2 regions of the Mycobacterium zoologicum genome follow, and region 2 is predicted to be linked to the other one. Evidence: riboswitches for the same ligand, from Rfam matches in the RefSeq annotation. Region 2 holds a riboswitch; the other holds the start of a gene.
The links. A riboswitch is a leader RNA that binds a small molecule or an ion and turns the genes downstream of it on or off. The one in region 2 is predicted to bind magnesium.
Positions count from the first base shown of each region.

Region 1 (7,300 bases), on a different contig from region 2:
CGGTACCGCGCTGCCGTCGGCGCGCAGCACTTCACCGTCCACCGACGTCGCCAGCCCGCCGACGGTGAAGCCGGCGTACATCGCCTTGCCCAGCGACAGGTCGAATGCGCCCCACGGCCCGGTGTCCTGCGGCGCCAAGAACGGCGGTTGCTTGTGGAAGTCCGGGTCCTCGCCGCGTGCCGCGTGAGTGTTGTAGCGCTCCAGGGTCTCAACCAGGTTCCCGGTCGGAATACCCAGTGCGGCTTCCATTTCCGACACCGATTCCCAGCCGTCGATCAGCGGGACCAGCGGCACCTGGGGCTTGCGCATGTGGGCCTCGTCGACGATCAGGAACGCCGCGCTGTCCGGCTGATCCATCACGAAACCCGAAGTGCGCGAGTGATATGAGTCCTCGGCAACAAATCGCTTGCCGTCTTTGTTGACGATGATCCCGGTCAGCAGGATCGACGGCGGGTACACCGGCGCGGTGATGAACACCTGGTCCATGTGCTTGGTCGCGCCACCGGCCGACATGCCCAGCCGGATGCCCAAACCGTCGTCGTAGGTGTTGCCCAGCACGAAGGGCTTCTCGGCCAGCTTCGGCGTGTGGCGGGCCACCATGTCCGGGTTCATCACGAAACCCCCGGCGGCGATCACCACCGACTTCGCTTTGATCGCACCGGATTCGGTGAAGCGCTTCCACGTCACCCCGGTTACCGCGCCCGCGTCGTCGGGCCTCGCCGAACCGCCGGTGATCAGCCCGGTGGCGCCGGTCTCATAGCGGATTTCGACCCCCAGCTCCTCGGCGCGCTTGAGCAGCAGGTCGATCACCATCTTGGCGCCCTGGGTGTCGCCGGGCACCGGCACCTTATGTCCACGCGGCGCGGGCACGGCCTCATTCAGGAACGGCCACACCTTCTCGTTGCCGGTGTACATCAGCCCCTCGGTGTTGGGCTGGATCACCGCCTTCTCCGGGTAGTAGCTGCGCTCGAACTGAAATCCCAGGGCTTCCAGCCAGTTGAAGTGCTCGACGCTGCCGTCGCAGTACGCCCGGATCTTGTCGTGCTCGGGCTCGCGCGACACCGCGACCAGGTACTTGTACATCTCGTCCGGGGAATCGGCATGCCCGGTGGCCTGCTGCACCGCCGTGCCGCCGCCCAGGTAGAAGTGCCCGCCGGCCATCACGGTGGTGCCGCCGGCCTCAGCGGCCCGCTCGAGGACCAACACCCGCGCCCCGGCCGCCGCCGCGCTGACCGCAGCACACCCGCCGCCGATGCCGAAGCCGATCACCACCACGTCGACGTCGTCGGACCACGACGAAACCGTCTCGGCGTCAGTAATTTCCGGGATGTCTGTGCTCACTGCTGCTGCTCCTGTTTGATGTAGTCGAAAACGGCACGGATCTCGGCCGGGAAGACAGCGATCTCCACGAATGGGACGCCGGACTGCGGCGCCGACACATAGGCGAAGCGCATGCCGCCGGGCAAGACTCCCTCGGTGACCACCTCGGCGCCCTGCGCGGCGGCGTCATCGAGCAGCACGGCGTAGTCGTCGGCGTCGGCCGCCTCGATGCAGATGTGGTGCAAGCCCGGCCCACGCTCGGCCAGGAAGTCCTGATAGATGCTGGGCCCACTCACCGGCGCGATCAGCTCCAGCTGCATGTCGCCGGCATAGCTCAGCGCGATGTCGGCGATGAAGTCGGCGGGTTCACCCCGGTAGGTGCAGGCGTCGGGCGCGAAGTGCACCCCGGGCATCCGAACCCATTTGCGCACACCCAGCAGCGCGGTCAGCATTGCTTCGATGGCCGCCAGATCATCTGTGACCCAAGCGATCTGGACGGGCGGCCGGGATACCGCGGTCATGGATGCGCAGCCGGCACGCCGACGTCCTCACGGACCTGTTGAGACAACGCAGACCACGACACCGCGGCGGGATTGTCTCCCCACACGCTGTTGAACAGACCGACGATCCGGGCTTGGCCGCCCCGGATCACATAGACCGGGCCGCCCGAGTCGCCCTGCTGACTGCGCACGCCGTTGCTCATGGTGAACCAGCCGTTGTTGACCCGCTCGACGGTGCCGCAGGTCTGCCCGGTGACGATGCCGAAGTGGCAGACCGGATCGCCCGGCGCCACAACGTCGTCCGCACCAGACTCCAGACGCAGGCCGCCGGGCAGGATGTCGTTGGCCTCGACACCGTCGGCCAGCACGATCGACTCGTAGTCGGCGATCACCTGGTCGGTGTTGACGGTCGAGCCGTTCGGGGTGTTGTCGCGGAAGGTGGCCAATGTGCCGATCACGTTGCCGGCCCGGTCGACGACCGGACCGCTGCCCCGGCAGTGACCGGCGGTGAATGCGACGCGCATGACCGGATCCACGTAGCCCAGCGTGCAGACATGGGTGTCCTGATGCACCTCCATGCCCGGGTACACCAGCACCGGATCCGCATGGGCCGAACCGGCGGCCGGGCTCACCAGGGTTGCAAGGGTGGCTGCTGCCATCACCGACACCTGTGTCGCCAACCCCCGCAAAGTCGACTCCGATCGTCGTTGAGGACCGAGTTTCGGTCCTGCTGAACTTAACCCACCGTAGTCAACGACACAGCACAGCGGCCCGGCCCCATCGGGGTCCGGGCCGCCGCGGCTGCGTCCGGCGACGATCAGGGGATCGTCAGCTCCTGACCCGGGTGAATCAGGTCCGGGTTCGAAACACCGCTGGCCTTGGCGATCTCGGGGTACTTGTTGCCGTCGCCGTAGAACTTCTCGGCGATGGCGAACAGGGTGTCCCCCGCGACCACGGTGTACTTCTGAGCACCGGCGGCCGGGGCCTCCTGGGCCGGGGCCTCTTCGGCCTTGGCCTCTTCCGGCGGCGGCGCGTCGGTCTCGGTCTTGGTGGACCAGGCCGCCCCGTCAGCGGAGTACAGCACCAGGTTGCGGTCGTCCTGCAGGACCAGCTTGACGTCCTTCTTGCCCTTGGTGTCGGTGTGCCACACCGGCTTGTCGGCCGTGTAGAGCACGAAGTTGCCGTCGGGCTGCACCTCGGCGCGGACCACGTCCTGGCCGTTGGTGCCCGAGGACCAGACCGCCTTGCCACGTGCTTCCAGCACCAGGTTGCCGTCGTCCTGAAGTGTCAGGGTGTACGCCCCGTTCTTCGAGGTCAGCGATTCCCCCTTGACGAGCTTCTTGCCCGCGGTGAGCGTGTCTCCCAAGCTCTGCGCCACGATGTTCCCTTCCCATTTCCACGGCCTGCCGAGACGGCAGGGCGATGTCGCGCTGATGCGACATCCGCCACCTTATGCGAACACCGACCGAGGCGCTGCTCAAAGTTCCCGCGGCATGGAAAACGCCGCCAGTCACTCCGCGGACAACGCCCCCGGATTCTCCGCGTGCCAGTGCACCGCATAGACACCGGGCTGCAGCGACAGCTCACCTACCAGCCGCTCCAGCCGGTCCGGTGCCCTGTTGTCCGACAGCATCAATGCCGTGAGCGCGATGTTGTCGTCGGCCGCCGGGCTGGTGTGGATGCCCCGCAGGACCAGATCGTTTCCGGCGGTGTGCTGGACGATCTGGGCACGCAGATACTTCTCCGTCTTCGGCCGGCAGATGACCTCCACCTGATACGGCGCCAGCGGCACGTCCTCCTCGATGTGCTGATCGCTGTCGATCAACCGGCCCAGTGGCCGCAGCAATAGATGGGTACCGACGATGGCACCGGTCCCGATCAGTGCGAACACCAGGTTCCCGGCCGCCGCCAGCACTCCGACGGCGGCCGAGCACCACAGTGTCGCCGCGGTGTTGAGGCCGCGGACGTTGAACCCCTCCCGCAGGATCACCCCACCGCCGAGGAACCCCACCCCGGACACCACGTAGGACGCGACCCGGGTAGAGCTGTCGTCACCCGCGGAGATCGAGTACAGCACGAACAGCGTCGCGCCGGCCGCCACCAGCGCATTCGTCCGCAGCCCGGCCATCCGAGCCCGCCACTGCCGTTCCAGGCCGATCAAGGCCCCACAGCCCAGTCCGACGGCCAGCCTCAGCGTGAACTCGGTGACGGTCAGCGTCTGCATGCCGACCACGATGTCACAGCTATCCGGCCACCACCGGGCGAGCCATCACCGTCGGCTTGAACCCGTACCGCGGTGCCGCGAAACCGTAGTTGCGGCCCTGGCCGGCTCCCGCCAGCGGCACACCCGGCATACCTGCCGCCCCAGCCTCCGGCGCGTGCGCGGCCACGGTCCAGCCGGTGGCCGCCACCGAAGCGCCCGGGGTTCCGGTGGCCGGCACCGCCGCCGCCCAGGTGTGCGGCACCGACAGCCCACCCACCGACGCCGCCTGACCCAGGCTGGCCGACGCCGTACCGACGCCGCCCAGGCCCCCGCCCAGGTTGCCCAGCCCGCCGAGTCCGTGCAGGCCCAGGCTCGGCATCAGCATGTCCAGCGGGTCGATGGCACCCAGACCCAGCGGGTCAGCGGCGGCCAGGGCCGCACCGCGGATGACGGCGATGTCGGCGCCGGCCTGGGTGATCCCGGCCATCCCCATCGGGCTGAAGGTGCTGCTCGCCAGGTTGGTCATGGCGTTACTCAGATCCCCGGGCGCGATACCGAAGATGTCCGGAATCACCGGTCCGATCTCACCGGACACCGGCGAGGCAAGCGCCTGCAGGGTCGATGGGGTGTTCGTCAGCGCTTGCGACACTGCGGATTGCGCCTGCGTCGCGGCAGCGGTACCGGCGGCCTGTGCCGTCGCGGCCTGCTGGGTGCCCTGCGCCGACGGGTCGGCCACTTCACGCGGTGAGCTGAACGGGGTGACCTTGGTGGCCGCCGCCGAACCGGCCGCGTAGCCGTACATCGCACCGGCGTCCTGGGCCCACATCTGGCTGTAGTGCGCCTCGGTGGCCGCGATCGCCGCGGCGTTCTGGCCGAGGAAGTTGGTGGCCACCAGCATTGCCAGCTGCGAACGGTTGGCCACGATCACCGGCGGCGGAACCGTCATGGCGTAGGCGGCCTCGAACGCCGCGGCGGCCGCACGGGCCTGAACGGCGGTCTGCTCGGCCTGGGCGGCGGTGGCGCCCATCCAGGCCGCATACGGTGCGGCGGCGGCGGCCATCGCGTTGGACGCGGGCCCCATCCAGCCCTCGCTGACCAGGCCGTTGATGACGGACTGGTAGGCGGCTTCGGCCGAGCTGAGCTCGGCGGCCATCTTGTCCCAGGCCCCGGCAGCGGCCATCATCGGGCTCGAACCGGGACCGGTGTAGATGCGGGCTGAGTTGATTTCCGGCGGGAATGCTCCGAAGTCCATGGCATTGCTCCTTTTTGGTTGACGGTGGTGAAGATGAATCGATGGCTTGTGGCAGTCAGAACAAGACGGGCAATGAGCAGCCTTGGGCGGCAACGGGTTTGCAGGGCCGCTCAGTGCGACATCCCGGAGCTGGGCATGCGAAGGCAAGTGTCGCCGGACGAAACGAGCTATGCGCCAGGCGAAGTCAGGGCACACCAAAGGCAGGCGTGTTCCGCATGCGGAGTCACGCCGGCCGACGAGTCAAGCGCCGGTGAGAATCAGAGGGTGAAAGCGGTACCGAGATCGAGCGAGTCGACGGTCGAACTCGGATAGGAACTATCACTCGGACTCAAAGTCGCTCGCACCTCCTCTCGGCCTGGGCACACGGGGGTGCCGTCATGTACGCACGAAGAGGTGAATGTGCCCGACCACGGCCGGACAACGCACCCCTCTCATCAGAGTTTCGGCACTACACGGCGTGTCCTGCCTGCATAAACACTGCAGACCGGAAGCCACTTGGGCTCAACCCTTAATCCGGGAGGAGCTGTCCTGACCCGGGGCGTCTCTCGACGTTCGGGGTCAGTGGCCTGTATCCGTGCAGACGCCTCACCTAACGAGGTGCTTGCCTCACCATAGTGCACCAGGGGAGTTTCCTGGTCAATCGGCCGTGGCGCGTCGCTGACAGTCCGCTGACAATCTGCTGGAACAGCTCCGAAACAGCTTGCGATCAGCCAGAAGTCGCGCCGCTGTCAGCCGGGCTGCGGGGCCGGCCCGGAGGGCTGCTGTCCGTCCGGATTGACGTGTACGGCGTGGACGCCGGGCTGCTCGGCCAGCTCTTCGAGCAGACTGTCCAACCGGCTCGGGTCCACATGCCAGTGCTGCACCTCCGTGGTGCCGGCCAGTTCGGTCACCAACCGCTCCAGCCGGCCCTGGGCATGGCCGTTCATCGCCGCGGCCGGGTGACTGCGCGGGGCGGCGCCGGTCAGCGCCCGTCCCGCCAGGCCCGCAACTGCGAGGTCCCCGAAGACACCGGTGGGAATCTGGGCCCCCGCGGCGGCCGCCGCCGCAGCCCCGGCCTCCGGCAACACGGCGGCCGCCATCTTGGCCACCGGCGCGGTCGCCGTCCAGTTCGACGGGACACTGAGCCGGCCTATCGCGGCCGCATTGCCCACACCCGCCGACATCGGCCGGGCCCCGAGCAGCGCCGTGTCGTCGGCGGCCACCAACGCCGCTGCCCCAGAACCGAATCCGGCCCTGCCCCCGGTGGCCGCGGCAATGTCCAAGTCGGTGTTGAGGTTTCGGGCGTACTGGATCATGCCGTAGAGGACCGACTTGAGGGCGTCGTTGAACGGCACGATGCTCTTCGGCAGGATCAGCAGGTAGGAGACGAGCTGCGTCAGTGTCAGCGGGGCCGCCGGCGCCGCAGCCGACGGTGCCACCGAAGCGGCCGCCGAGCCAAGCCCCTGCAATGCCTGCGGGATCGCGCTGATCAACTGCGACAGCTCGGAATGCCCGCCGGCCTGCGCAACGGCAGCGGCCTGGCCGGCGGTTCCCGACGGATTGGTGGTGGCCGGAGGCTCGGTGAACGTCGTCAGCGCGGTCGCCGCCGCGGATCGGGCCGCGTAACCGTACATCGCCACCGCGTCTTGGACCCACAGCTGCGCGTATCCGGCGTCCAGCGCCGCGATCTCGGCGCTGTTCTGGCCGAGCAGATTCGTGGCGACCAGGGCGGCCTGCGCACTGCGATTCGCCGCGATCACCGGTGGCGGCGCCACCGCCGAGTAGGCCTCGTCGAAGGCGGCCGCGGCCGCGGTGGCGCGTGCTGCGGCCTGCTCGGCGAGCCCCGCCGTGCCTTGCAGCCACGCCACGTAGGGGCTCACCGCGGCCGCCATCGACTCCGAGGTCGGTCCCAGCCAACCTTCGTCGGTCAGGCCCGTCAGCACCGACTGGTAGGCCTTTGCGGCCGAACCGGTCTCGGCGGCCAACCTCGCCCATGCCGTTGCGGCGGCCAGCATCGGCCCGGAGCCGGGACCGGCATACATCCGC
Region 1 covers NZ_JAYJJS010000014.1:64,839-72,138, reverse strand. Annotated here, with positions in the region: gene K6T84_RS13130 (FAD-binding protein) at 1-1,341, opposite strand, end outside; gene K6T84_RS13125 (VOC family protein) at 1,338-1,841, opposite strand; gene K6T84_RS13120 (Rv1815 family serine proteinase) at 1,838-2,479, opposite strand; gene K6T84_RS13115 (LysM peptidoglycan-binding domain-containing protein) at 2,638-3,186, opposite strand; gene K6T84_RS13110 (MgtC/SapB family protein) at 3,331-4,044, opposite strand; gene K6T84_RS13105 (PPE family protein) at 4,064-5,275, opposite strand; M-box (ykoK) riboswitch at 5,695-5,879, opposite strand; gene K6T84_RS13100 (PPE family protein) at 6,004-7,300, opposite strand, start outside.
Region 1: it holds a riboswitch for magnesium, as region 2 does, so the genes downstream of both, K6T84_RS13105 (PPE family protein) here and K6T84_RS06115 (Rv1535 family protein) in region 2, are expected to answer to the same signal.

Region 2 (7,300 bases):
CGGTGCTCTCCACGACCGCCGTGCGGGCCCTGGCGGCGGCCGACGTGGCGTTGGGAATGCTGCCTGAGCAGGGCTGCCCGCCGTGGTGCGCGGATGTCCTGCTGACCGACCTGGCCGCGGTGTGGCGGGTGCTGCACGCGCTGCCGGCGGCTCGGTCAGCCAGCCGTCGTGGCGTCGAGATCGCCACCGGGGCATCGACATTGGGTGCATTGCTGTTGCTTCCCGGGGTTCGCGGACGTGGACCGGGACCGGTGACCACCGGCGCGGCGGCCGGCGCACTGTCCGGCTACTGGCTGGCTCGCCGGGCGGTCGACGCCACCGTGCCCAGACCGGTAGCGACCCACGAATGGCATGCCATGTCGGTCGACCAGGTGCGCACGATACTGCAGCCGCCGGATCTGGTGGTGCCGAGTGAGAATCCGCACGGACCCGCTGCGTCCGCCGCTCTGGCGGCGGTCGACCTGGCCCGCCGCGGCGCGCAGACCGCACCGCCACGTCTGTTCTGGCAGTTCGCCCACGCGGTGCGCGGGGAGCTGGCGGACCCGATCACGCCGGTGCTGGCGTTGGGGGCCGCGGCCAGCGCGGTGCTGGGTTCACCCGTGGATGCCATGCTGGTCGGTTCGGTGCTGGGCGGCAACGCGATGCTCGCCGCCGCGCAGCGTCTGGTCGCCGAGCGCCGGCTCAGTGTCCTGTTGAACGAGCAGATCCCCGCCGCGCGCAAGGTCCTCGCCGATGGCGACTACGTCGACGTCGACGCCGAGCAACTGCGCCCCGGCGAGGTGATCGAGGTGCGGGCCCACGAGGTGATCCCTGCCGACGGCCGGCTGATCGAGGCCGTCGACCTCGAGGTCGACGAGTCGTCACTGACCGGTGAGTCGCTGACGGTGGTCAAGCAGGTCGAAGCCACTCCGGGCGCGGATCTGGCCGAGCGCGAGTGCATGGTCTACGCCGGCACCACCGTGGTCACCGGAACAGCGGTGGCGCTGGTGACCGCCAGCGGCGGCGACACCTACGGCCGCCGGGCTGCAGATCTGGTGGCCGGCGATCAGTCCGCGATCGGGTTGCAGCACCAGCTGAGCCTGCTCACCCGTAAGGCCTGGCGGATCAGCCTGGCCGGTGGCGCACTGGTGACCGGTCTGGGTATGGCGCGCCGGATCGGGCTGCGCCAGGCCGTGGCCAGCGGCATCGCGGTCAGCGTTGCCGCCATTCCCGAAGGGCTGCCGCTGGTGGCCACCCTGGCGCAACAGTCGTCGGCGCGCAGGTTGACCAAAGCCGGCGTGCTGGTGCGTGTTCCACGTTCCGTGGAGGCGCTGGGCCGGGTCGACGTGGTGTGTTTCGACAAGACCGGGACCCTGAGCAAGAACCGACTGCGGGTCGCGCAGGTGCACCCGGCGCCGGGATTCACCGACGAAGAAGTTTTTCGTTACGCCGCCGGCGCCGCGCCGACGTCCAACGGCGCCCCTCGGGTGCACGCCACCGACAACGCCATCGTGGAGGGTGCGCTCGCCGCCGGCGTGCCGGAACCCAATGGCCCCGCCGCGCACCTGCCGTTTCGCTCGGGGCGTCCGTATTCGGCGTCGGTCCGCGGATCCGAGTTGGCACTCAAGGGCGCCCCGGAAGTGGTGTTGGCGTGCACCGGCGCGAGCCCGGCCGTCAGGAAGTCGGTGGCTGAGCTGGCCGCCAACGGCCTGCGGGTGATCGCGGTGGCCCGCCGGGACCTGACACCGGTACAGCTGGAATCCCTGGGTGATGACCCCGAGCCCGATGAGATCGCCGAATACTGCGGCGACGAGATGACATTCGTCGGTCTGCTGGGGTTGTCCGACACTCCGCGCGACGAGGCCACCGAACTGCTCGCCGATCTGGATCGCCGCCGCATCCCGGTGCGGCTCATCACCGGCGACCACCCGCTGACCGCCACCGCCATCGCACGGGAGATGGGCCTGGCGGTCGAGGCCGACCAGGTGATCAGCGGGGCGCAGTGGGATGCGTTGTCGCGCAAGGGCCAGGAACGTGCGGTTGCCGACCGGGTGTTGTTCGCCCGGATGTCACCGGAGAACAAGGTTCAGATCGTGCAGACCCTGGAACGCACCGGCAAGGTGACAGCGATGGTCGGTGACGGCGCCAACGACGCCGCGGCGATCCGCGCCGCAACGGTGGGTATCGCCGTGGTCGCCCACGGCAGCGAGGCGGCCAGCAGCGCCGCCGACGTGGTGCTGCTCGACGGGCGGGTCGACACTCTGCTCGACGCCTTGGACGAGGGTCGCGAGCTGTGGCAGCGGGTCCAGGCGGCGGTGGCGGTCCTGTTGGGCGGCAACGCCGGTGAGGTGGCGTTCGCGATCATCGGCAGCGCGCTGACCGGAAGCTCGCCGCTCAACGCCCGCCAGCTGGTGCTGGTGAACATGCTCACCGATGCGCTGCCGGCCACAGCCTTGGCGGTCAGTTCGCTCAGCGAGGAAGCCGCCGTCGATGCGCGCGGCCCGGACGAGCGCACGCTGTGGCGCACGGTGGCGGTGCGCGGGGTGACGACCGCGTCGGCCGCGGTGGGCGCATGGGCGCTGGCCTCGGTCACCGGCCGCCAACAGCGGGCGTCGACGGTCGCGCTGGTGTCGCTGGTCGCCACCCAACTGGGCCAGACACTGCTGGATTCCCGCGACCCGCTGGTGGTGGCAACCGCCGTGGGCTCACTCGGTGTGATGGGGACCTTGATCACTATCCCGGGGGTCAGTCAGCTGCTGGGCTGCACTCCGCTGGGCCCGCTGGGCTGGGCTCAGGCGCTGGGCACCGCGACGGTGGCCACCGTCGGCGCGGCGGTAGTACCCCGGTTGCTGTCCGCGCCGGACGACGACGATGCGCCGCCCGTCGAGTTCATCGTGCCGGGGCCGCGACGACCGGACGGCACTCCGGCGCCCGATGGCCAGTCCGCGCCGGTGCTGCGGCTTGTGCACAATGGGGACACTGGCTCGAGCCGCGGAAAGGCCGCGGCCCACCCATCCGGCGACCCGTCGCCAGCAGGAGGTTCATGATGGCGGACAAGCCGCGGCGTTCGTCGTCGCAGCGCGAGGCGGTGGCCCATATCCGGGAGGCGGAGGGCTTCGCGGTGGAGTTGCCGCTGTTCGGCAAGGTCACGGTTCCGCGGCCCGAGCAGCTGGCCTATTACGGCGGATTGGCGCTGCTGGCCGCGTTCGAGATCATCGATTGGCCGGTAGCAGTTGCGGTGGCTGCCGGCCACATTCTGGCCAGCAACCACCGCAACGATGTGCTCGAGCAACTCGGCGAGGCGCTCGAAGAGGTTTGACCTCAGTTGCTTACGGTCAGCACTCCGACGCGCCACAGGAGTGCGTACATCTGGTGCAGCGGACCGCTGAGCAGACGAGAGGTCATGTCGACCAACGGGTCTGAGGCGGGAGCAGCCGGGCGGCTGTCCACCTTCTTCGGCGTGCTGATGGCACGAGGTGCCGGCGCCTGAATGTCGGTGTATGCGATCGCAACCATGATGGCCTCCTAGTCGCGTAACGGCGCTGCGCGACGAGCCAGAGGCCAGATCGTGGCTTAGCTGGAGGCGGTATGCGACCGTGCGGATGGGGACGGAACAGAAGTCAAATATCGGCTCGGACTATCACCGGAACTCATTCGTCCCTCACCTCCTCTCGGTCGCGGGCGCGTTGACGCGCCGGTTTCACCGCATGCTTTGGGAGGCAGTTCCGACGACTGTCGGAAGACCGCACCCCTCTCGTCAGAGCTTCGGCACTGCACGGCGTGTCCTGCCCCCGGGGGCCGGAAGCCACTTGGGCTCAACCCTTAAGCCGGGAGGAGCTGTCCTGACCCGGGGCGTCTTTCGACGTTCGGGGTCAGTGGCCTGTGTCCGTGCAGACGCCTCACCTAACGAGGTGCTTGCGTGGTCCATAGTGCACCACGGACCAGGCCCGGTCAACTCCACAGCTCATGGGCGTGTCCCGTGCCCCTGACGTGCACTGATCGCCTCCACGAGGGGGCGTCAGCGTAGTCACACCAGTCACTTTGGTACCAGATCGAGATCGCAACGGCCCGGTTCTGCGACCGTCGCGCAGAACCGGGCCGTGGGGCCTCGTAGAACGTGCCGACTTAGCCGGCCAGCGATGCGAACAGCGGGCCGGTCAGCTGCAATCCCGTGCCGGCACCGGCGGTGACGAAGAACCCGAACAATGCCAGGGCTGCACCCGCCAGCGAAACGTCCTTCATGAAGTGGTTTTGCTCATTGACCTTGGCCTGCGGGTCCTGCTCAGCCCAGTACGGGTGCATGATGAACGCCGTCGGCAGCAGGAAGGCCGCCAGCATCAGCGCGCCCAGGTCGGCCCAGGCGCCCAGGATCACCAGGGTCGCACCGGCGAGCATCCACACGCCGGATGCCACCACCGCCGGCTTGCCGGGCCTGATGCCCTTGCTTTCGGTGTAGGCGGCCATCGGCTCGATCTGAGTGAGGTGCCCCAGCGCACCGCCGATGAACACGGCGCCGAACAGGATGCGGCCGACCAGAATCACGATGTCCACGAGTTGATCCCTCCACTTAAGATAGTTTCATTGTCAACTAACTACCCAGACTTTAGAGGCTAGATAGTTGTCTTGTCAACTACCTTGTGTGCCGACGGTCCCGCCGTACACGAAAATCGGTGGATTCAGTCCCGCAGGTTCAGCGGCTCAGCGGCGTACCGCCCCGGCGTCGCCCATGACGTCAGCGCGCCGAGGACCATCATCACCGCGGCGGCGGCGAACACCACGGCCAATCCGGTGTGGAACGGGCCGGAGATCAGCTGCGGAAAGAAGGCGTGCCCGGTGAGTGCCTGCGTATCGACGCCGGGCTGATCCAGCGCCCCGGAGGGTCCCAGCAGCTCGGCGATCGGGTTGTAGCCCAGGAAGGCGGCGAACAGGCTGCCCACCGGCGGAGTGTTGGCCACCTGATCGGCGACCCCGGCGGACACGCCCTGCTGTTGCAGGCCGGCAGCCAGCGCGCCCGGCAGTGTGTTCGCCAACCCGATCACCATCAGCGAGAAGAAGATGCCGATCGACAGCGACGTACCGGCGTTGAAGAACGTGGCCCGCACGCCCGACGCCGCGCCGCGGTGCTCGGCCGGCACGCTCGACATCACCACGGCGCTGTTGGGCGCGGTGAAGATCCCGCCCCCCAGGCCGTTGAGGAACACCAGCGCCGCGAACGCCCAGTAGTCGAAGTCCACCGGGAGCGCGACCAGTGCCACGAACGTCACCGCCATCAACACCATGCCGCCGACCGTGAACGGCCGGGCACCGTGCCGATCGGACAGCGCACCGGCCAACGGTCCGGCCACCAGGAATCCCACCGTCATAGGCAGCAGGTAGATGCCCGACCACAACGGCGTGGATTCAAAGCTGAAGCCGTGCAACGGCAGCCAGATGCCCTGCAACCAGATGATCAGCATGAACTGCAGACCACCGCGCCCGATCGCCGCCAGCAGCCCTGCCCCGTTGGCCAGGCCGAACGCCGGAATCTTGAACAGCCGCACATCGAGCAGTGGGGCGCTTACCCGCATTTCGATGTAGCAGAACAACACCAACAGGGCGACCCCGAGCGCCAATGAACCCAGCACCGCGGGGCTGCCCCAACCGGTCGGCGAGGTCCCGTGCGGCTGAATGCTGTAGGTGATCGCGGTCAGCACTACCGTCAGGCCCAGGCCCAGCGTCACGGTGCCCGCCCAGTCCAGCTTGGCCGGTGTTCGCTCGCCGAGTTCGTGCAGTGATCGCAGCGACCAGATGGTGCCGAGCACCCCGATCGGTACGCCGACCCAGAACACCGCCCGCCAGTCCCATTCCGACAACAGTCCGCCGATCAGCAGACCGAGGAACGACCCGGCGACAGCGGCCACCTGGTTGACGCCCAGGGCCATGCCGCGCTGATTGGCCGGGAAGGCATCGGTGAGGATCGCCGCCGACGACGCCATCAGCATGGCGCCGCCGACACCCTGGACCACCCGCCATCCGATCAGCCACATGGCGCCGGGCTCGAGGTGGAAGGGGTCGATCGACAGCGCGATCGCCGCGACCGTGAACACCACGAAGCCCCAGTTGTAGATGCGCACTCGGCCGAACATGTCGCCGAGGCGGCCGAAGAACACCACCAGCACCGCCGACACCAGCAGGTACCCCATCAGCATCCACAGCAGGTAGCTGACGTTCAACGGGTCCAGCGGGTTCAGTCCGATGCCACGGAAGATCGCCGGCAGCGAGATCAGCACGATCGAGCCGTTGATGGTGGCCAGCAGAATGCCCAGGGTGGTGTTGGACAGCGCGATCCACTTGTATTGCGGGTGATTGCGGTCGTAGCGCCGCCGGCGACGGGCGGTGGCGACCGCACCCGGGTCGACCCCGACCCTCTCAGCCTGCGCAGTCATCAATCACCCCGCGTCCTCAGTGTCGCCAAAGCACATATATTAGCTAATCAAAACATCGGATGCCTAATTCGTGATGCCGTGGCCCCATCGGCGGCTTACGCCGCGAGCCTTGCTGCGATAGCGTGGCCATGCAGTATTCGCAGTGCAGAAATCGAACCGCGGGAGCGCAGCCAGTGCGCTGAGAGGACGGCCGGGGCCGTCGACCGTACGAACCTGACCGGGTCATGCCGGCAAGGGAGAGGAAGCAATATGACCGACGTCTTGAACACGCAGCTGGAGCCCCAGGTCACCACCGGGCCGATCCCCTACAGCGAGAAGACCTATCGCGAGATCGAAGGGCCCGGCGGCATCACGATGAAAGTGCCGTTCCGGCGCATCAACCTGACCACGGGTGAGCACTTCGATGTCTACGACACCTCCGGTCCCTACACCGACACCAATGCTGAAATCGACCTGCACCGCGGCTTGGCGCCGCGGGCGGGCGTGGTGACCGATCGCGGTACCCAGCTGCAGCGCGCCCGGGCGGGCGAGATCACCGCGGAGATGGCATTCATCGCCGCCCGTGAAGGAGTTTCCGCAGAACTGGTCCGCGACGAGGTGGCCCGCGGGCGCGCGGTGATCCCGGCCAACCACAAGCACCCCGAGCTCGAGCCGATGATCATCGGCAAGGCGTTCAAGGTGAAGATCAACGCCAACATCGGCAACTCGGCGGTCACCAGCTCGATCGCCGAAGAGGTGGACAAGCTGGTGTGGGCCACCCGCTGGGGCGCCGACAACGTCATGGACTTGTCCACCGGCAAGGACATCCACGAGACCCGCGAGTGGATTCTGCGCAATTCACCGGTGCCGATCGGGACCGTGCCCATCTATCAGGCACTGGAGAAGGTCAACGGCGA
Region 2 covers NZ_JAYJJS010000005.1:127,475-134,774, forward strand. Annotated here, with positions in the region: gene K6T84_RS06105 (cation-translocating P-type ATPase) at 1-3,026, shown strand, start outside; gene K6T84_RS06110 (hypothetical protein) at 3,023-3,298, shown strand; gene K6T84_RS06115 (Rv1535 family protein) at 3,301-3,495, opposite strand; M-box (ykoK) riboswitch at 3,722-3,897, opposite strand; gene K6T84_RS06120 (DoxX family protein) at 4,105-4,530, opposite strand; gene K6T84_RS06125 (MFS transporter) at 4,656-6,404, opposite strand; gene thiC (phosphomethylpyrimidine synthase ThiC) at 6,654-7,300, shown strand, end outside.